Regions from separate parts of the Streptococcus sp. ALY_208 genome, predicted to be linked through region 1. Evidence: predicted binding sites of a transcription regulator. Region 1 holds the regulator's gene; each other region holds the start of a gene.

Region 1 (5,022 bases):
CTTTTCTTGCTATTTCTTATATGATAAAAGCGAGTGGGATAGATCCCACTCGCTTTTATCGCCTCTTTTAGACCTTGTAAAAGTAGAGAAACTTTTTTATTTAGGCTGTTGTAAAGGTTAATTTTTGCTTAGATAAGCCGATCTTTAGGGTCATGCCAGCTGATAGTTGACCTGAAAGAAGCATCTCAGATAGTTTATCTTCGATCTCAGTTTGAAGAGTTCTGCGTAAAGGACGAGCCCCCATTTCTCGATCATAACCTTGTTCGGCTAAATATTTCAAGGCTGATGGCTGCACTTTAAGAGCAATATCTTTGTCCACTAAAACAGTTTCTAGTGGTTTGATCATCAGTTTGACAATCTGTTTCATATCATTTTGACTAAGGCTATGGAAGACGATCTTCTCATCAATCCGATTGATAAACTCCGGACGGTAGTATTTCTTGAGTTCTTCCATGATACGAGAAGCCATGGCCTTATCATCATGCATGAGATCCTGCGCTCCAAAGCCAACGGTCTTATCATCACGAAGAGCTGTTGCTCCTAAATTACTTGTCATGATGATCAAGGTGTTGGTAAAGTCAACTTTACGGCCTCGGCTATCTGTCAGGACACCATCATCTAAAACCTGTAGGAGTAGATTAAAGGTATCTGGATGAGCCTTTTCAATCTCATCAAAGAGTAGAACTGAGTAGGGTTTCTGACGGACTTTTTCCGTTAACTCACCGCCTTCTTCGTAACCCACATACCCTGGAGGGGCACCGTTGAGACGACTGGCTGCAAATTTTTCCATATACTCAGACATATCAAAACGTATCAGCGCCGACTCATCATCAAACAGCAGCTCGGCCAAAGCCTTAGCCAACTCTGTCTTACCAACACCCGTAGGCCCTAAAAACATGAAGGAGCCAATTGGGCGTTTACCAGTATGAAGACCAGATTGATTTCGACGAATAGCGTTGGCTACTGCTGAAATTGCTTTTTCCTGACCGATCACGCGCTTGTGTAATTCGTTTTCCAGGTTGAGGTAGCGCTTGCTGTCCGCCTGGGTCATCTTTGCTACTGGGATGCCTGAGAGCTTGCTCAGAGTCTTCAAAATATCATTCTCTGTAATCGGTGTTGGCTTTTGCTTGACACTTTTAGTCTCACTTTTAATCAAAAGATTGGCAACGGCGTCAAAGTTCCTCTCCAAGAGTGCTTTATCTACGGGAGTCAAAAATTCTGGTGCAGATTTTTTAATAGTATTCTGAACACCAGCACTAGCTTCATCCAAGAGATCAATCGCAGAATCAGGGAGATTTTTACTAGTAAGATAGCGATGGGCTGCTTTTACTGCCGTCATCATCACATCATCTGAGATAGTGACATTGTGGTAATCTTCATAACTCTTTTTTAGGCCACGTAAGATAGCATAAGCGTCCTCTATCTTAGGCTCTTCGATTAAAATTTTTGCAAAACGACGAGATAGGGCAGCATCTTTCTCGAGATGCTTAGAATACTCTTCTTGAGTCGTTGCACCTACCATGTGCAAACTGCCACGTGATAGAGCAGGCTTGAGGATATTGGCGGCATCAAGTGTACTGTCGATTCCGCTACCGGAACCCATGATGGTGTGAATCTCATCCACAAACAAAATGATATGACCATCTTCTTCGACTTCCGAAATGATCTGATTCATTCGTTCTTCGAAGTCACCACGGAAGCGTGTCCCAGCAATGACTGACATCATGTCAAGTTCCAAAACTCGAAAATCTGCCAATTCATAAGGCACCTCTCCTTGGACAATACGCTGGGCTAGACCGTAAGCTAGCGCTGTTTTCCCTACACCAGCATCACCTACTAAGATAGGATTATTTTTTGTTTTACGGCTAAGAATTTGCAGCATGCGGCTGATTTCCTCATCGCGTCCAATCACTTTTTCGAGCTTCCCTTGAGCTGATAAAGCGGTTAAATCACGAGTAAAATCGGCTAATTCACCGGGGTTGCTCTGTCCCCCCATCATATTACTAAAGTTGCTATTACCTGATTTTTTAGGCTTACTAATGTCAAAAATTGCTTTGACTTGGTCTTTATCAAAACCTGCATAGCGTTCTAGTACCTTGCGCAGATCAAGCAATCTTGGTCGATTCTTACCATCTTCCTGAGCAAGAAAGCCTACTTGCTCTAAAATACGTAAGGCAAGATTATCTCGTATCAAAAGTATGGCCATAAGAATGTGCTCAGTTCCTACTTCCTTCGAGGATACTGCTACGCTAATTTTCTCACCATAGTCAAGCACACGCTTGAGAGCAGGTGAAGCAGGCAAGATGTCTCTCACTCCACCAACAGGAGAAGGTTGGCGACGCATGACCAAACTGGCAGCCTCTTCGTAGTCATCCAAGTCGATCTGGTTATCAAAATCTCCCAGAGTCAGGCGGGCCACCGTGTCGTCAACATCCACCAAAGCTAAGAGAACATGCCAAGTCTCTAAGAGCTTGCTCTGAAAACGAGCCGCCTGATACTGGGCTCTATTGAAAACCTTTTGCATTTTTAAAGAGTAATTAGTCATAAGGATTTCCTTTTCTATCTAATCGCTGAATAATTTTCTTTAACATACGTGCACGAATTTCAAGTGCATCATCACCGAGAACGTCATCTAGCGCAGAGGCCAAAATAATATTGCCCTCCCGTTCGCTAATAATTTTTTCGTCATAAAGCTGTTGAATAATATCATTAAAAACTTGGCTGCTGATTGACTGGCCAATAGAGGTAGCCAAAGAGCAGAGTAAATGATGCTGATCAGAAAACGCCACCTTAGCAATGCGGATATAGCCCCCGCCACCACGCTTACTCTCAACAATATAGCCCCTACTTTCAGTGAAGCGAGTCTTGATGACATAATTAATCTGGCTAGGAACCACATCAAAGGAACTAGCTAGGTGTGAACGTTTTAACTCCGCAATACCTGTCTGAGCTAATATCTTTTTAATATACTCTTCAATATTATCCGATGTATTTTTTGTAGGCATATGAGTTTCCCATCCTGTCTTTGACTATCTTTGACTATTATACCTTAATTGTCAGCGTTTGGGAAGTAAAGGGCACTATATGCAAAAAGAGATTGGACAAATGTCCAATCTCTTAAACTATCTAGATATGCTCAATTAAATTAATTATTGAGCGCAGCTGCCATAGTTGCGGCAACTTCGTTTTCAAAGTCGTTAGCTGCTTTTTCGATCCCTTCACCAACTTCGAAGCGTTCGAAGGCAACAACTTTAGCATTGACTGAGTCAAGATAAGCTTCAACAGTCTTGCTATCATCCATGATGTAGACTTGTGCAAGAAGAGTATACTCTTGGTCAACCTTAGTATTGTCTAACATAAAGCGATCCATCTTACCTGGAATGATTTTATCCCAAATTTTTTCTGGCTTGCCTTCAGCTTGCAACTCTGCCTTGATATCTTCTTGCGCTTGTTCCAAAACTTCTGGAGTCAACTGGCTCTTAGAACCGTATTTCAAGTGTGGAAGGGCTGGTTTATTCACCATAGCACGACTTTCGTTGTCTTGATCGATCTTATGGTTTAATTGAGCCAACTCATCCTTGATGAATTGCTCATCCAATTGTGTATATGACAAGACTTTTGGACTCATTGCAGCAGCATGCATAGAGATTTGCTTAGCCAAGGCCTCATCACCACCTTCGACAACACTGATAACACCGATACGGCCACCGTTGTGTTGGTAAGCACCGAAGGCTTGGTCATCAGTCTTTTCAAGAAGGGCAAAGCGACGGAATGAAATTTTTTCACCGATCGTTGCTGTCGCATTAACATACGCTTCCTCAAGAGTTTCACCTGAAGCAGTAGTCAATGCAAGCGCTTCTTCATTGTTAGCTGGCTTACCTTCAGCAATCACTTTAGCTGTCTCGTTTACCAGCTCAACAAATTGAGCATTTTTAGCAACAAAGTCAGTTTCTGCATTAACTTCAACGACTGCTGCAACATTGCCTGACACGTAAACACCTGTCAAACCTTCAGCAGCTACACGGTCAGCTTTTTTAGCAGCCTTAGCCATTCCTTTTTCGCGAAGTAATTCAACCGCTTTGTCAATATCACCATCAGTTTCTACCAATGCCTTCTTAGCGTCCATAACGCCGGCACCAGATTTTTCACGCAATTCTTTAACAAGCTTTGCAGTAATTTCTGCCATGATTAGTCCTCCAATTATAATAGTTTAAATAATAAAGGGCTAGGGCTGAGCCCTGCCCTTTAGCTGTTTCTTGGGTTAAGAATTAGTCGTTGTCGCCTTCAACAACTTCAACAATTTCTTCCATTGAGTCAGCATTTGCTGAAGCAGCAGTCATTTCTTCCTCAACGGAACTGTCTTCACCTTGGTTTCCTTCGATGATCGCATCTGCCATCTTAGATGTAATCAATTTGACAGCACGAATAGCGTCATCGTTAGCTGGGATGATCACATCAATATCATCTGGATCAGTGTTAGTATCAACCATAGCTACGACTGGGATACCAAGTTTTTTAGCTTCTTTAACAGCGATTTGTTCCTTGTGTGGATCAACAACAAACATTACATCTGGGATGCGAGGCATGTCTTCGATACCACCCAAGAATTTTTCAAGACGAGCACGTTGTTTATTAAGAAGGGCTACTTCTTTCTTAGGAAGGACTTCAAAAGTTCCTTCTTCTTCCATGCGCTTGATTTCTTTGAGGCGAGCAATACGTTTTTGGATTGTGTTCCAGTTTGTCAATGTTCCACCCAACCAACGGTGGTTGATGAAGTATTGACCTGCACGCGCTGCTTCTTCAGCGATCGCTTCAGCCGCTTGTTTCTTGGTACCAACAAATAAGATAACAGCATCATTTGCTGCAGCATCACGGACAAAGTTGTAGGCTTGATCCGCTAATTTTACAGTTTGCTGGAGGTCGATAACATGGATACCGTTACGCTCTGTGAAGATGTATTTAGCCATCTTCGGATTCCAGCGACGAGTTTGGTGACCAAAGTGAACACCAGCCTCAAGAAGT
Region 2 (5,022 bases), on a different contig from region 1:
TGTGCTCCATTCCACAATTCCATAATACCGATCGTTTGCAACAGGGAACTGTCTTTAATAATAGTGATAAACTCATTGCCTAGGGCTGGAAGAATATTTCTAAATGCTTGTGGCAGTACCACATAGCGCATAGCTTTAGCTGGCTTGATCCCTAGGGAGTAGGCAGCTTCCAGCTGACCTTTTGGTACAGCCTCAATACCTGCACGCACAATCTCAGAAATATAGGCACCACTGTTCAGTGATAGGATGATAACCCCTGGGATCAAACGTGAAAAGTCTAACTCAACGGTTCCAAATCCAATAGAAGGGGCATTTTTAAAATCCATCCATAAGAAGGCGATCATGATTTGAACAACCATTGGTGTCCCACGAAAGACCCACACATAAAGACTAACGATCCAGTTTAAAATCTTGCTCTGTGAGCGTTTGGCCAAGGCGACCAAGACACCTAGGATGGTCCCAAACAAAACCACACAGATAGAAATGGCAATGGTGACGATAACGCCGTAATTGAAGTAACCCCAATATTTGGGTAAAAATGAAAAATCAAAGTTCACTAGACTATTCCCCTTGTTATGCTGATGGTCTCTCTATGCAAGCCAAAACATTAGTTGGTATAGAGATTAGTTATATTCATCCAAAAGAGCAGTAATAAGGATGAATTATTGTATATAGTTTAGCATAATTTGTATAAACATACAATAACTATTGATAAAAAATAAAAAACAAGTCCATGACAAAAGTCCAGACTTGTTAACAGTTTTTTGTCCGACTCTCTTTTGATGGCTAATGCTCATTGTGAGAGTCTGTCGGAATACTATTTCTAGCTTATCTATTTAATAAATAAGATCATAGATTTCCATAGCGATGAGGTCAATGCTGTCAAATGTATATGTTTCACGGGCATTGACATCACGCAATGTGAAGACCGGTCCATTTTCTGGATCGTTAGCAAATGATACTTCTGCTACGACAACACCTTCGCGCTCAAAATTACGCTTCAAATTATTACCATCAGTGGCCATTAATTGAAGACGATCAATAATTCTCACCAAATGTGATTCCATATCGTTTCTCCTTAGCTAAGACACAGCTTTTATAACGAAGCTAGCCCCAATATGTTTTAATCTTTTTTATTTTACCATAAAGTCTGTTATTGTCATAGATGAAAGGTTAAAACATCTGTAAATTTCAGAAGCGTTTAGCCTCTCTTAATCACTTTTATAAGAATTATAGATAATAGCCTTGATCGCATGCATACGGTTCTCAGCCTCCTGAAAAATGTAGGGACTATATTTTTGAAAGACTTGGTCTGTAATTTCTAGCTCACTGTAGCCATACTTATCATAGATCTCTTGACCGATAATCGTCTGCGTATCGTGAAAAGCTGGCAGGCAATGCATGACGATAAGATCAGGATTTTCAGCAGCCATGATTAACTCTTGGTTAACCTGATAAGGCAACAGTAGATCGATCCTATCCTTAAAATCGACCTCTTCTCCCATGGATACCCAAACATCAGTATAAATAATATCTGCTCCCTTAACTTCTGCGACATCATCTGTTATAACTAGCTCGGAGCCTGTATTATGCTGATGAGCCAAGTCAATGATGGCTTGCTCAGGCTGCAGAGATTCAGGAGCAATAATTTTACAATCTATTCCCAAAATAGCTGAGGTCACTAACAGAGAATTGGCCATATTATTGCGTCCATCTCCCATATAAACCAGTTTTAAACCATCCAGATGGCCGAATGTTTCTTTTATGGTCAGAAAATCTGCGATCATCTGGGTCGGGTGCCAGATATCCGTCAGGCCATTCCAGACAGGCACGCCTGAGTAGGTTGCTAAATCTTCTACATCGTCTTGCTTATAGCCACGGTACTCAATGCCATCAAACATAGAACCTAGGACTTTAGCCGTATCCCTTACAGATTCTTTTTTGCCTAGTTGGATTTCATTTGCACCTAAGTAAGTCACCTGCATTCCTAAATCTTGGCCTGCTACTGTAAAGGCTGAGCGAGTTCTGGTCGAAGCTTTCTCAAAGATCAGGGCAATATTTAGTCCTTCTAGGTACCTGTGGACTTGTTTATCCTTTTTTAGTTGCTTAAACTTAGCGGCTTGATCGATTAACTCTAGCAGCTCTGCTTTGGTGAAATCTACTTCTTTTAAAAATGACTTAGCCATATTCTTTCCTCGTTTTTGTATTTTTATACATAAATATTAGCATTTTATCAAATTTTGTCAAGATTTTATTGAATTTTATACATATCTTGATGTTTTAGCACTCTCTTCTATCGACTGCTAATTTTCCGATCTTTTTACTTGCTTTCTAACCTGTGAATGATATAATGACATCATAAGATTTGACCTTTATTGACTATAGAGGCCAGTCAATCCTCAGGAGGTATTCCTATGTTATGTCAAAATTGTAATCTCAATGATGCTAGCATTCATCTATATACTAATGTTAATGGGCAGCAAAAGCAGATTGATCTTTGCCAAAACTGTTATCAAATTATGAAGTCTGATCCTGAAAATCTCATCAACCAAAATCCAAGTAATCAATCTATGGAATCTTTCTTTGATGACTTTTTCGGAGATTTAAATAACTTTCGTGCTTTCAACCAAGATTTACCCAATACACCGCCAACCCAAGCTGGATCTGGTGGTAATGGTGGAAATCGAGGAGGACAAGGTAACCGACGGCGTCCTCAACAAGAAGCTCCTAAGCAACCTCAAGGTCTCTTAGAAGAATTCGGTATTAATGTTACAGAGATCGCACGTCAGGGTAATATTGATCCTGTCATTGGACGTGATCAAGAGATCGTGCGTGTTATTGAAATTCTAAATCGCCGTACCAAAAATAATCCTGTCCTAATCGGAGAACCTGGTGTGGGTAAAACGGCTGTAGTCGAAGGTTTAGCCCAAAAAATTGTCGAGGGCAATGTGCCACAGAAACTGCAGAATAAGCAGGTCATTCGTCTGGATGTCGTCAGCCTAGTTCAAGGAACAGGCATTCGTGGTCAGTTTGAAGAGCGGATGCAAAAACTTATGGAAGAAATTCGTCAGCGTCGAGATGTCATTCTCTTTATTGATGAAATCCATGAAATTGTCGGTGCAGGTGGTACCAGTGATGGTAGCATGGACGCCGGTAATATCTTGAAGCCTGCTCTAGCACGTGGTGAACTGCAGTTGGTTGGGGCTACAACTCTCAACGAATACCGTATCATTGAAAAGGATGCGGCGCTTGAACGTCGTATGCAGCCAGTTAAAGTAGACGAACCAACAGTGGAAGAGACGATCACTATTCTACGTGGTATCCAGCCTAAATACCAGGATTACCACCACGTCAAGTATACCGACGACGCTATTGAAGCTGCGGCTGTTCTTTCCAACCGCTATATTCAGGATCGTTTCTTACCCGATAAGGCAATCGATCTACTAGATGAAGCCGGTTCTAAGATGAATTTGACCCTCAATTTTGTCGATCCAAAAGAAATCGATAAGCGTTTGATTGAGGCAGAAAATCTCAAAGCTCAGGCAACGCGTGATGAAGACTTTGAAAAGGCAGCTTATTTCCGTGATCAAATCGCCAAGTATAAAGAAATGCAGCAGCATGAGTTGACTGATCAAGAGATTCCAGTTATTACTGAAAAGCATATTGAAGCCATCATCGAGCAAAAAACTAATATTCCAGTCGGTGAATTAAAAGAGAAAGAGCAATCGCAGCTGGTCAACCTGGCTGATGATCTCAAATCTCATGTCATTGGTCAAGATGATGCTGTCGATAAGATTGCCAAGGCAATACGCCGTAATCGGGTCGGCCTAGGTTCTCCAAATCGACCAATTGGTAGTTTCCTCTTCGTTGGTCCTACCGGTGTAGGTAAAACTGAACTGTCTAAACAATTGGCTATTGAGCTCTTTGGTTCTGCAGATAGTATGATTCGCTTCGATATGTCTGAATACATGGAGAAACACGCTGTCGCTAAACTTGTCGGAGCTCCTCCAGGATATGTCGGTTATGAAGAAGCCGGTCAATTAACCGAGCAAGTGCGTCGAAATCCTTATTCTCTTATTCTCTTAGATGAAGTTGAAAAAGCCCATCCTGATGTTATGCATATGTTCTTACAAGTACTGGATGATGGCCGTTTGACTGATGGTCAAGGACGGACTGTCAGCTTCAAAGATACTATTATCATCATGACTTCTAACGCTGGTACTGGTAAGGTTGAGGCTTCAGTTGGTTTTGGTGCTGCCCGTGAGGGACGGACTAACTCTGTTCTTGGTGAATTGAGCAATTTCTTCAGTCCAGAATTTATGAACCGCTTCGACGGTATTATCGAATTCCAGTCTCTCAGCAAGGATAACCTTCTGCACATTGTTGATCTTATGCTTGCTGATGTCAACAAACGCTTAGCAAGTAATTCTCTTCACTTGGAAGTGACCGATAAAGTCAAGGAAAAACTAGTTGATCTTGGTTACGATCCTAAGATGGGGGCTCGCCCATTACGTCGTACAATTCAAGATCATATCGAAGATGCTATTACCGATTTTTACCTTGAAAATCCTCAGGAACACAATTTTAAAGCGGTCATGACATCAAATGGCAATATTGTGATCAAGGCTGCTAAAAAAGCGGAAGAAAAATCGATTGATGAGCCTAAAGAAACTAGCTCTATTACTCAGTCTGATAACTAATACAAAATAAAAAGAAGCTTAGATCCAAGTAGGTTTTAAGCTTCTTTTTATGAGCACTGGCCTTCATCTAAAAGTTTGGTATAATGAAAGGGACGATAATACTTTTAGAAACGAGGTGCTCGTATGAATCGGCAACCTATATTTGGTCAAAAACTGGAAGGACAAGACTATGTTGAGCGCTATGGTGTTTATGCGGTCATTCCAAATCAGGATCGCACTGAGATTATTCTAGTTCAAGCTCCAAATGGTGCTTGGTTCCTGCCTGGTGGTGAGATTGAAGCCAATGAAGATCACATGCAGGCTCTCAATCGGGAATTGCTTG
Region 3 (5,022 bases), on a different contig from region 1:
CAAAACAAACTTCAAAGCTGAGTTTGACTCTGGATCTGGTTCACCTTGCTTGGCAGCCGCATAAATTTCAACACCGAACTTGGCATAAACTTTAGAGTTTGCACCATCTTTAGCAGTTTTTTTCGCAACAATATTGGCCCATTTACGTCCCATGATTTCTCCTTTAATTCGCTATTGGTATATTTTACTCACTTGCCCAAGGGCAAAATCACCATTATTGTACCACAAAATTGATCCAGTCTCTAGTCATTAAAAACCCTAATCCAACAGCTTTAGCGCTAATAATAAATCACCCAAAAGGTTTGAGAGAGTCTTAGAGGTTGGAAATACAGTGAAGCAAAGTACAAAAGATTGGATAACCTCCAAAAGTTCTCCAGACCAGCATTCCTAGCAAATAAATAAGGCTGAGAACCTATGTCTCAACCTTATTGACCATATAGGAGAAAATTACACAGCTTGAATTACCAGTTCGTCATCAACCACATCGGCCTTAAGCGCTTTAGCATCAAGGTGGTCAAGATAGAAATCTGTCACCTTATCACGAATCTCACCTTCGATCACCCGGCGTAAAGGACGAGCTCCCATAGCTTCATCGTAACCTTCTTCAATCAGGTAAGTTTTGGCCGCTTCGCTTACGTCCAATGTAATATTCTTTTTCGCCAGAGTACGGTTGACTTCATCCAGCATGAGATCAACGATCTCTTTCAAATCATCTTTTGATAGGTGAGAGAACTCAATGACACCATTGAAGCGATTGAGAAATTCTGGACGGAAGAAGGGCGCTAATTTATCACGCAGACTGACTTCTTTACCTTCTTCTTCTGGAACAGCACCAAAGCTATAACCAGCATTGGAGGTCGCAATAATAACAGTATTCTTGAAGTTGACAGTGTTACCTTGACCATCAGTCAGGCGGCCATCATCCAAAACTTGTAGAAGCAGAGTAATAACCTGCGGATCAGCCTTTTCAATTTCATCTAAGAGGATAATGGAATAAGGATTGCGACGGACCCGCTCAGTCAAGGTATTGGAATTATCATCATAGCCCACATAACCAGCCGTTGTCCCTATCAACTTAGAAACGGCTGTACGATCGCTATACTCTGACATATCCAGACGGATAACGGCATCCTTGGTTCCAAACATATCCAGAGCCAGTTGCTTGGCCAACTCCGTCTTACCAACGCCTGTAGGTCCGACAAATAAGAAGCTGCCGATTGGTCGGTTCCCTTCATCAAAGCCTGCACGGTTTCGGCGAATAGCACGGGCCACTGCCTGCACAGCTTCATCCTGACCGATGACCTTACCCTTAAGACGACTGCCCATTTCTTTCAAGCGCTCAATATCAGAAGCACCCATTTGTGAAACAGGAATACCGGTCATACGTTCAACAGCTTGAGCGACATCATTAATACTTGCCACTACTTTTTGACGCTCAGTATGATTGTCCACCTGCTTTTGTAGGTCATCAATCTTAACTTTTTCAGCCAAGGCAGCTTCATAGTCTTCCTTATCTGCTGCTGCTTGTTGACGTTCCTTAGCCTGAGCTATTTCTTCTTCCAGAGTCTTAAGGTCCGTCACGGGATGTTTGGCAGCCAAATGAGCAGCAGTCACATCGACCAGGTCAATAGCCTTATCAGGAAGAGAACGCTGCGGCATGTACTGGATAGAATAATCTACTGCTGCTTTCAAGACACTGTCTGGCAACTCTACATTGTGATGTTCCTCATAGAGCGGCTTGATGCCTTTAAGGATTTCCAGCGTATCGTCAGCTGAGGGTGCATTGACCTTGACTTCATTAAAACGACGAGCAAGGGCAGCATTCTTTAGAATGGTGTTTCGATATTCATCCTGTGTACTGGCACCAATAAGAGTCAGCTCTCCACGTGAAAGCGCAGGTTTGATAATATCGGCCAAGCCTTTAGAACCTTGCCCATCACCTGTACTACCTGCACCAAGAATTTGATGAATTTCATCAAAGAACAAGATGATATTACCTGCTTCTTTGACCTCATTCATAAGATTTTGGATATTTTCTTCAAAAGCACCACGATACTGTGTACCAGCCTCTAAGCCAGAAATATCGATGGAGATGATTTCCTTATTTTTGATCGCTGCTGGAACATCACCAGCCACAATGGCTTGGGCTAAGCCTTCAACAACTGCCGTCTTACCAACACCAGCATCTCCTACTAAGACAGGATTATTCTTAGTCCTGCGTGCAAGAATTTCAGCGGTATCTTGGATTTCTTGGTTGCGTCCTATAACAGGATCCAACTGACCATCACGCGCTTCCTGAGTTAAATTACGCCCTAGCTTTGCCAAAATACCATCCTTTTTCACATGACCTGAAGGCCTTTCCGAAGAGACTTCTTCCTGATTTGGTAAATGACCGTTCTGACGATAATAAGCAAACTCCTCAGGGCTCACTTCACGGCCATTAATACGGTAACGTCTAGTTTCACTATTAAAACCGCCCATGCTTCCCATTAATTGATTGAAAATATCATCCATACTATTAAAGTTATTAAAATTGTTGTTCATCTGTCTTCCTCTTTTCTGCTAGGTTTGATTTGACCAAGTCTGACCAATTCAATAAAAATTTAGAGCCTACTCGGCCTTTGATTTTTGACCAATACTGACTAATTAAGTGAAAATAAAAACCTTCCTTCTCTCTCATCTCTGGCAATGGAGAATAATCACCAGATTTAACAGGGTTCCTTTATCCCTGTGACTATAGTATACACCTTTGGTCAGTAAAGGTCAATACTTTTATCTGACTTTTACTGACCTTTTTATCCCTTCTCTAAATAAAGAAGAAAGATACTGATCTTAACCGCTAGCAAGCTTAAAAATGTTATCCATACCTCTATCCTTTTATGTCTTAATAATGTCTAAAATTTACAATTCTTTATCATTTTAGAATTTTTAAAGAAATCGGTTTCAAAAAATGCTAGAATAACCTAAAAATTATTTTAAAGTGAGGATATTTTTATGGAAAATCAAAAACGCTTCAAACTGCATAAAGTCAAAAAACACTGGGTGACTATCGCGGTAACCGCAACAGCTGCTACAGCACTTTTTGCAGCTGGCAGTCAAGCCAGTGCTGACCAAGTGACACCAGCTCCTCGAGAACAGGCAGCTGCTCAGCAAAACACACCAGCCAATCAGGCTGGGGACCCAAAAGCAGAACAAGTACCTGTTGAGCAGGAAGAAACATCAGCTGCTCAACAAAAGCCAGCCCAAGGCACACCCGAGGTCGCCCCTGGCCAAGATGGATCAGGCGGTGATCAAGGTCAAACTGAAGAAGCTAAGCCTGCTGCTGAACAAAATGCCCAAGCTGTCGAGAATCAAGAGGGACAAGCTGCCAATCAAGCGGCTGATAAAAATAACCAAGCAGCCCAAGAGCCAAAAGCACCAGCTAACAAGCAGGCAGTTCAACCAGAAATACCGGCTCAGCCTGCTGATTTAACCATCCAAGCACCCAACAATAGCCAAGCGGCTAACTCATTTAACGAAGAAAACGGTCAGTGGTACTTCCTCGATGCCAACAAACAAAAGGTGACTGGCTGGCAGACCATCGATGGCAAAAAGTTTTACTTCAACCAAAATGGCATCCAAGTTAGGGGAAATATTGCTGAGAACAATGGCAAAATCTATTATCTTGATAAGGACAACGGACAAGTCATTACTAACAAAGTTGGGATTACCCCTGATTCTAAAGCCTATTACTTTGCTGAAGACGGCAGTCGACTAGAAGTCACTGGTTTACATGAAGCTAATGGAAAAACCTATTATTTCAACGATGATTTCAGCATTGCCGATAGCAAGGGCTTCTCTGGCTGGCAGACTGCCGATAACAAACAAGTTTATTTCAATAAGGGCTACCAAGTAAAAGATGGCTTTGCGGACATTGACGGGAAGACTTACTATTTTGATGAAAACGGTTATGTAAACCGCACAGGTGGACTCAGAAAAATTCAGAGTTCCCGTTACTACTTCGATAGCCAAGACGGTACACTCTTTAAGAAGCAATTTGTCCCTCACATTGATGAAGACTCAGGACAACTCGTTTACTACTATGCTGACGAAAACGGACGATTAGTTTATGGTTATCAGACGATTGACGGTCTGAATTACTACTTTAAACAAGACGGCCGTCAGCTCAAAGGAATCGGTTATGATAAGTATGGAAAAGCTATCGTCACAGATAAAGATACAGGTATTATCCTAGAAGGAGAAGCAGCCAAAACAGCTCAGTACCGTGACCAAGTCAGCAGAACCTTCACCAAAGGCCAGTCTGACATTATCTATTATGATGAAAATGGCAACACTGTCAGCAACCGTTTTGTCTATGATAGAGACTATCCAACTAACATCAAGCGAAGTGCCCATCAAACAGGCTGGCTCTATATTGGAGAAGACGGCAAAGCCGTCAAAGGCGATCAGCTTATCGACGGAGTGCTTTATCACTTTGATAAAAAGTACGGCGGACAATATAAAAATACCGTCTATCACCAGCAAGAACAAGGGTTAGACGGCAGTACTGCCGGCTACTACTATCTTGACAGCAATGGTCGTCCTCTAAAAAATACCTTTATTCAAGTGAATACCGAAGACTATCAGGGCTATTACTATGCTAACGAAGACGGACAGCTGGCTGAAGGCTGGAAAACCATTGATGGTAAAACCTACTACTTCGCTAAACCAGAAGACACAACATACTACTATGATCATCGGACTAGATTTGGACAGATTAAGGGACAAATGCTGATCATCGATGGCGCCAAATATTACTTTGATTCAAATACTGGTGAGCTGGTTAAAAATCAAACAGTAACCATTGATAAAAACAATAATCCTTCAGAGCCTCTGGGATATCCGAAGATAGAAACAGTAACTGTTGATGGAAAAGATTACACCCTAGGACAGGATGGTAAAGCCCAGGAAACCTATGGTTTTATTACTAAGGAAGATGGTAAAACTTACTATCAACTAGAGGATGGCAGCTATGTCAAGGGC
Region 4 (5,022 bases), on a different contig from region 1:
AGTCGTAGCCTAGGGCTGCAAACATGTTTGGATCTTGGCCATTTTTCTCTTTAAAATTATCGATAAAGGATCCAGCCTTGTCTGATAAGTTGACCTTAGTTGAGTAACCTGAGACATAGTAGACATTAGTTGTATTCTTTTTACCAGCTAGATCTACAAAGGTTGCATCACTGAATCCATCAGGTCCTAAGATTGGTTGATCAATCCCCATATCACGAGCCTGTTTGGTAATCAGTCCTGTCTCCGTATAATAACCAGGCATAACAATAGCATCATAATCAAGATTTTTGATGCTGGTCAAGCTAGACTGAAAGTCTGTATCTTTGGCAGCAAATGTCTTGGTCGCTACGACCTTCCCTTTGTAAGTCTTTTTGAATTCATCAGCGATACCCTTGGCATAGTCACTGGAGTTATCGTAAAAAAGAACGACTTTCTTAGCCTTCATATCTTGATAAGAATACTGAGCTAGAACTTCACCTTGAAAACTGTCACGGAAAGTTGTGCGGAAAACAAATTGTTTAGCTGTCTGTTTGCCATCTTTTTCCTCAACTGTAAGATCATCTTGGGTACCACTTGGCGATAGTAAGGGAACACCCGTTTTTTGAGCATTGAGCGAGGCCGCCGCTACGGCACCTGATGTTGCCGGGCCTATGATAGCGTTGACCTGACTTTGAACAGCCAAGTTGGTCGCAGCTGTGGAGGCTTCTGCATTTTCAGATTTATTGTCCTTGGCGACAAGTTCAATCTTTTTACCCTCAATACCACCAGCTTTATTGATCTCGCTAGCAGCAAGCTTGATACCGTTGTATTCAGCTGCCCCGTAGGCAGATACGGGACCAGTCAACTCCATATCGACACCGATCTTAATGGTATCTCCAATCTTAGTCCCTTCAGCACTGCTTGTGACATCTGGTGTTTTCCCACAGGCTACCAAGATGATCGACGCTAAAAGAAGGGCACTTGTAGCGATAATCTTTTTATACATTAGATTATTCTCCTTATCACTTCTATATACTTTCCTCAGCTAAGATAGCCTAGAGGGGTGAAAAACAGGGGCTTAGAAAGCCTAAGCTTGATGTTAAAAGTCTTTTCATAGAATACAGAATTATCAGACAATTGTCAAGAGGTCTGCTCTTTTTGCTAAACTATAGAATTTTGCATTAAAAAACCTAGGTCAATCTTCCTAGGTTCAGACATTTTGTCATTTACTGATAGATTATTAAGCGGGAGGCACTGATCTGAGCAGGCAGCCAAGGGCGTGCCCTAGGAGTTTTGCTGCTGCAATTCCTGATCCGCTCGATATAAGTTGCCCACAAAATTTTGATCAATTCCGTCTAAGTTTGACACTCGAACACGCTTGACATATTTGAGGGATTTTAGCTTGGCAATACTAGCTTTCAGATCCGAGGCATCACAGTAAAGATGCACATAACGAAAGCGTTTAGAATGATAGATAATATCACCAAATTGCTGGAGCTTCTTGGCTTCTCTATTATAGTAAAGATAGACAAAGATCCCTCGTCTTTCTTGTTTTTGGAACATCATTTCCCTCCTTTCTCCCTTATATGTTGGTCTGGGTTGTAGCCATGCGGTCGCTTTCTAGGCACTAAAGGTAATCCTGTATCGACAAAAATATCTTTTGCGACAGCCTTTGTTAACGCCTTGGTAATCTCTGCTAGTAGCTCCTGCAGGTCCAGCTCACTATTTCTCAATTCTTGCGTCAGAGGCGCCAGATCCAAGGCTCTTTTTTTCTGTAACATTTGGCGCTTTAGCTGCCCAATCTCCGGTCGATACTGGGCAAAAGAAGCCACCTCTTCATAGCTATTCTTTAACTGTTTGAATTCCTCTAAGGATTGTTGCAGCATGTTGTCTGCTTCAAAAGCTCGCTTAGCCTCTTGAAATCGCCTAAATTGAGGGGTTTCTAAAAGGGCAGCCACTAGCTGATCAATCTGATCATCAATCGCAAATAAGTCCTCATTGATTTTTAACATGCTACCATTATAACAAAAAATGACCTATTACTTGATCGTCTTAGGTCATTTTGCTATAAGAAGGCTTATATTGTCAATCTTGGAATGCCTTTTTATTTCAGGGCATTATTTTCCATGATTTCATCAATAAAACCGTATTCAAGAGTTTCTTGAGCTGACATCCAATTATCACGCTCAGCATCAACATGGACTTTTTCCAAGGATTGACCTGAGTTATCCGCTAAAATTTGTTCCAAATTATTACGGGTTTTTAATAGATGCTCAGCGGCAATGGCCATATCAGATTGTTGCGTACCTCCACCAGTACCTCCCATTGGTTGGTGAATCATGTACTCTGCATTAGGAAGCATGAAACGTTTTCCCTTAGCCCCCGACGAAGCAATGACAGTTCCCATTGATGCCGCCATCCCCATCACGATAGTTTGAACATCTGATTTGATAAAATTCATCGTATCAACAATCGCAAGACCAGCCGATACAGAACCACCAGGTGTATTGACATACATGTAAATGTCTTTTGTATTGTCTTGAGCATCCAAGAAGAGTAGTTGGGCAATAATAGAGTTTGCCATTTGATCTTCAACTGCACCGGTCACCATGATAATGCGATCTTTCAATAAGCGTGAGTAAATATCATAAGAGCGCTCACCACGGCTGGTTTGTTCAATAACTACAGGAATCATAGTAATGTAATCTCCTTTTGTCTAAATGATTAGTCACATTATACCTAAATGGTCAATTTTGGTCAAATAAAAACTATTATTCCTTAAGAAAATAGAAATGTAAATGAGATCAAGCAAGAAAGAAAAAGTACCGATTATGTTCGTCCTATCAAAATCTTTGAACGAAAAGAGTCTGGAACCAAAGTCCAGACTCTCAGTCTCTTTTACTTGGGGTTATTTGGTACCAAACAGTCTATCCCCTGCATCTCCTAGTCCTGGGACAATATAGCCATTTTCATTCAATTTTTCATCTAGAGCTGCTGTGTATATATCAATATCTGGATGAGCTTCTTGAAGCGCTTTTACCCCTTCTGGTGCTGCAACCAAGCAGACAAACTTGATATTTGTCGCACCACGCTTTTTCAGAGAATCAACGGCCAAGATAGCTGAGCCACCTGTTGCTAGCATAGGATCAACTAAGAAAATTTGACGTTGATCGATATCTTCTGGCAATTTCACAAGATATTCAACTGGTTGCAGGGTCTCCTCATCACGGTACATCCCGATATGTCCAACTTTAGCAGCTGGAACAAGACTCACTAACCCATCGACCATTCCGATACCTGCACGGAGAATAGGAACGATGGCCAACTTTTTACCAGCTAGTTGCTTTTGCGTTGTCTTGGTAATGGGGGTCTGGATCTCCACATCCTCTAAGGGGAGATCTCGGGAGACTTCATAGCCCATAAGCATAGCGATCTCATCTACTAATTCACGAAAATGCTTGGTCGAAGTATCCTCCCTGCGAAGAATTGATAACTTGTGTTGGATAAGCGGGTGCGCAATGATTTGAAATTTTCCCATAATTAGTCTCTTCTTTCTATGTTTTCTCTATTATACCAAATCCTGTGTCATTTTTAAGGTAGTGCAGAAAAAATCATGAGTCTGAGACAAAAGTCCAGACTCATTAACATAATTCAAGATTTACAAAATTGATGCAGTAGTTGGGTAGCCTTATCCCTTAATCATTTAGGGAAGACTTTTGCTAGGCGCTCTACAGCTTCTTGAACCACTGCCCTTGGTGTTGCGACATTTAGGCGGGCACGCTGCTCTCCTCCTGGTCCAAATGTGGTTCCCACATTCAAAATCAACTTTGCTTCTTCCTTTATTTTGCGGTGTAGTTCTTCCTCTGATAAGCCATAATCTGAGAAATCTAACCAAATCAAATAGGTTCCTTCTGGTTTCATGACTTTAATCTTAGTATTGTCCTGTAAGTAATCCACAGCTAGTGTAATATTTTGCTCGAGGACTTGCTTTAATTGCTCCAACCATGCTTTTCCTTTAGTCAGAGCTGTCTGTGTCGTAATCAGACCGATCGTTGGTACTTCGTGCTGATTATTAGCGAGTTGACGTTGTTTAAACTGGGCACGTAACTCAGGATTTTCAATGATGGCAAAACTGTTCTTGGTTCCTGCAACATTGAAGGTCTTTGTTGCACTAGAGAGGATGACCGTGAAATCAGCGTAATCACCCACTGTGTTAAAGCTATGATGCTTGGCGCCAAAGAGTGCTAGGTCTTGGTGAATTTCATCTGATATGAGCAAGACGCCATGATTTTTGCAGATCTCAGCGATCTTGGCGATTTCTTCTGCCGACCAAACACGGCCACCCGGGTTATGGGGGTTGCAGAAAACATAGAGTTTAACATCGTTTTCTAGGATATCTTTTTCTAGCTGGGTAAAATCAATTTCAAAGTGGCCATTGCGCTCTACCAAAGGGTTTTCAATGAGGTTACGATTATTGAGCTTGACAGAGCGTGCAAAGGGAGGATAAACAGGAGTATTGATGAGAACCGCATCATTTTCCTGGGTAAAAGCCTGTATAGCTATTGAAATAGCTGGGACAACTCCTTCAACAAGAACTAGGGCACTGCGATCAAAATGATAGGCATGTTCATTTTTTTCCCAATTCTCAATAGCTTCGAGCACCTCGTCCCAGACGTAGGGATAGCCATAGACTCCAAAATCTGTGTAGTTTTGTATAGCTGCTATCATCTCTGGAAAGGCTACAAAATCCATATCAGCCACCCAAAGAGGTAGCAAGTCTTTATCAGCTTCAACCTCCTTCCATTTGACCGAGTGATTGTTTAAGCGATTGGGAAGGGTTGTAAAATCATATTTAGTCATCATATCCTCCTAGTGCTTGCTTGAGATCTGCAATCAGATCTTCAACGTCTTCGATACCGATGGATAATCGTAATAGATCATCTGTTAACCCATAAGACTGGCGGACTTCCGCTGGAATATCCGCATGGGTTTGAGTTGCAGGATAGGTAATTAAGCTCTCAACACCGCCTAGACTTTCTGCAA

Evidence for each region. The regulator CtsR, encoded in region 1, represses protease genes until heat stress. The targets are predictions, from matches to a motif close to TTGGTCAAAAAAGGTCAAANA.
Region 2: the regulator CtsR is predicted to act here: its motif matches at 2,363-2,383, upstream of AC4HAI_RS04090 (ATP-dependent Clp protease ATP-binding subunit).
Region 3: the regulator CtsR is predicted to act here: its motif matches at 2,571-2,591, upstream of AC4HAI_RS00330 (ATP-dependent Clp protease ATP-binding subunit).
Region 4: the regulator CtsR is predicted to act here: its motif matches at 2,723-2,743, upstream of AC4HAI_RS04460 (ATP-dependent Clp protease proteolytic subunit).

What each region holds. Positions count from the first base shown of each region.
Region 1 is NZ_JBZFUI010000006.1:9,130-14,151, forward strand. It holds gene AC4HAI_RS06665 (ATP-dependent Clp protease ATP-binding subunit) at 101-2,545, opposite strand; gene AC4HAI_RS06670 (CtsR family transcriptional regulator) at 2,538-3,005, opposite strand; gene tsf (translation elongation factor Ts) at 3,146-4,186, opposite strand; gene rpsB (30S ribosomal protein S2) at 4,269-5,022, opposite strand, start outside.
Region 2 is NZ_JBZFUI010000003.1:114,011-119,032, forward strand. It holds gene AC4HAI_RS04075 (amino acid ABC transporter permease) at 1-557, opposite strand, end outside; gene AC4HAI_RS04080 (YkuJ family protein) at 837-1,067, opposite strand; gene argF (ornithine carbamoyltransferase) at 1,212-2,186, opposite strand; gene AC4HAI_RS04090 (ATP-dependent Clp protease ATP-binding subunit) at 2,415-4,700, shown strand; gene AC4HAI_RS04095 (NUDIX hydrolase) at 4,824-5,022, shown strand, end outside.
Region 3 is NZ_JBZFUI010000001.1:57,802-62,823, reverse strand. It holds gene AC4HAI_RS00335 (YebC/PmpR family DNA-binding transcriptional regulator) at 1-153, opposite strand, end outside; gene AC4HAI_RS00330 (ATP-dependent Clp protease ATP-binding subunit) at 448-2,544, opposite strand; gene AC4HAI_RS00325 (KxYKxGKxW signal peptide domain-containing protein) at 2,995-5,022, shown strand, end outside.
Region 4 is NZ_JBZFUI010000003.1:185,970-190,991, forward strand. It holds gene AC4HAI_RS04445 (ABC transporter substrate-binding protein) at 1-985, opposite strand, end outside; gene AC4HAI_RS04450 (DUF2129 domain-containing protein) at 1,264-1,542, opposite strand; gene AC4HAI_RS04455 (YlbF/YmcA family competence regulator) at 1,542-1,991, opposite strand; gene AC4HAI_RS04460 (ATP-dependent Clp protease proteolytic subunit) at 2,084-2,674, opposite strand; gene upp (uracil phosphoribosyltransferase) at 2,888-3,517, opposite strand; gene AC4HAI_RS04470 (MalY/PatB family protein) at 3,679-4,839, opposite strand; gene AC4HAI_RS04475 (cystathionine gamma-synthase) at 4,832-5,022, opposite strand, start outside.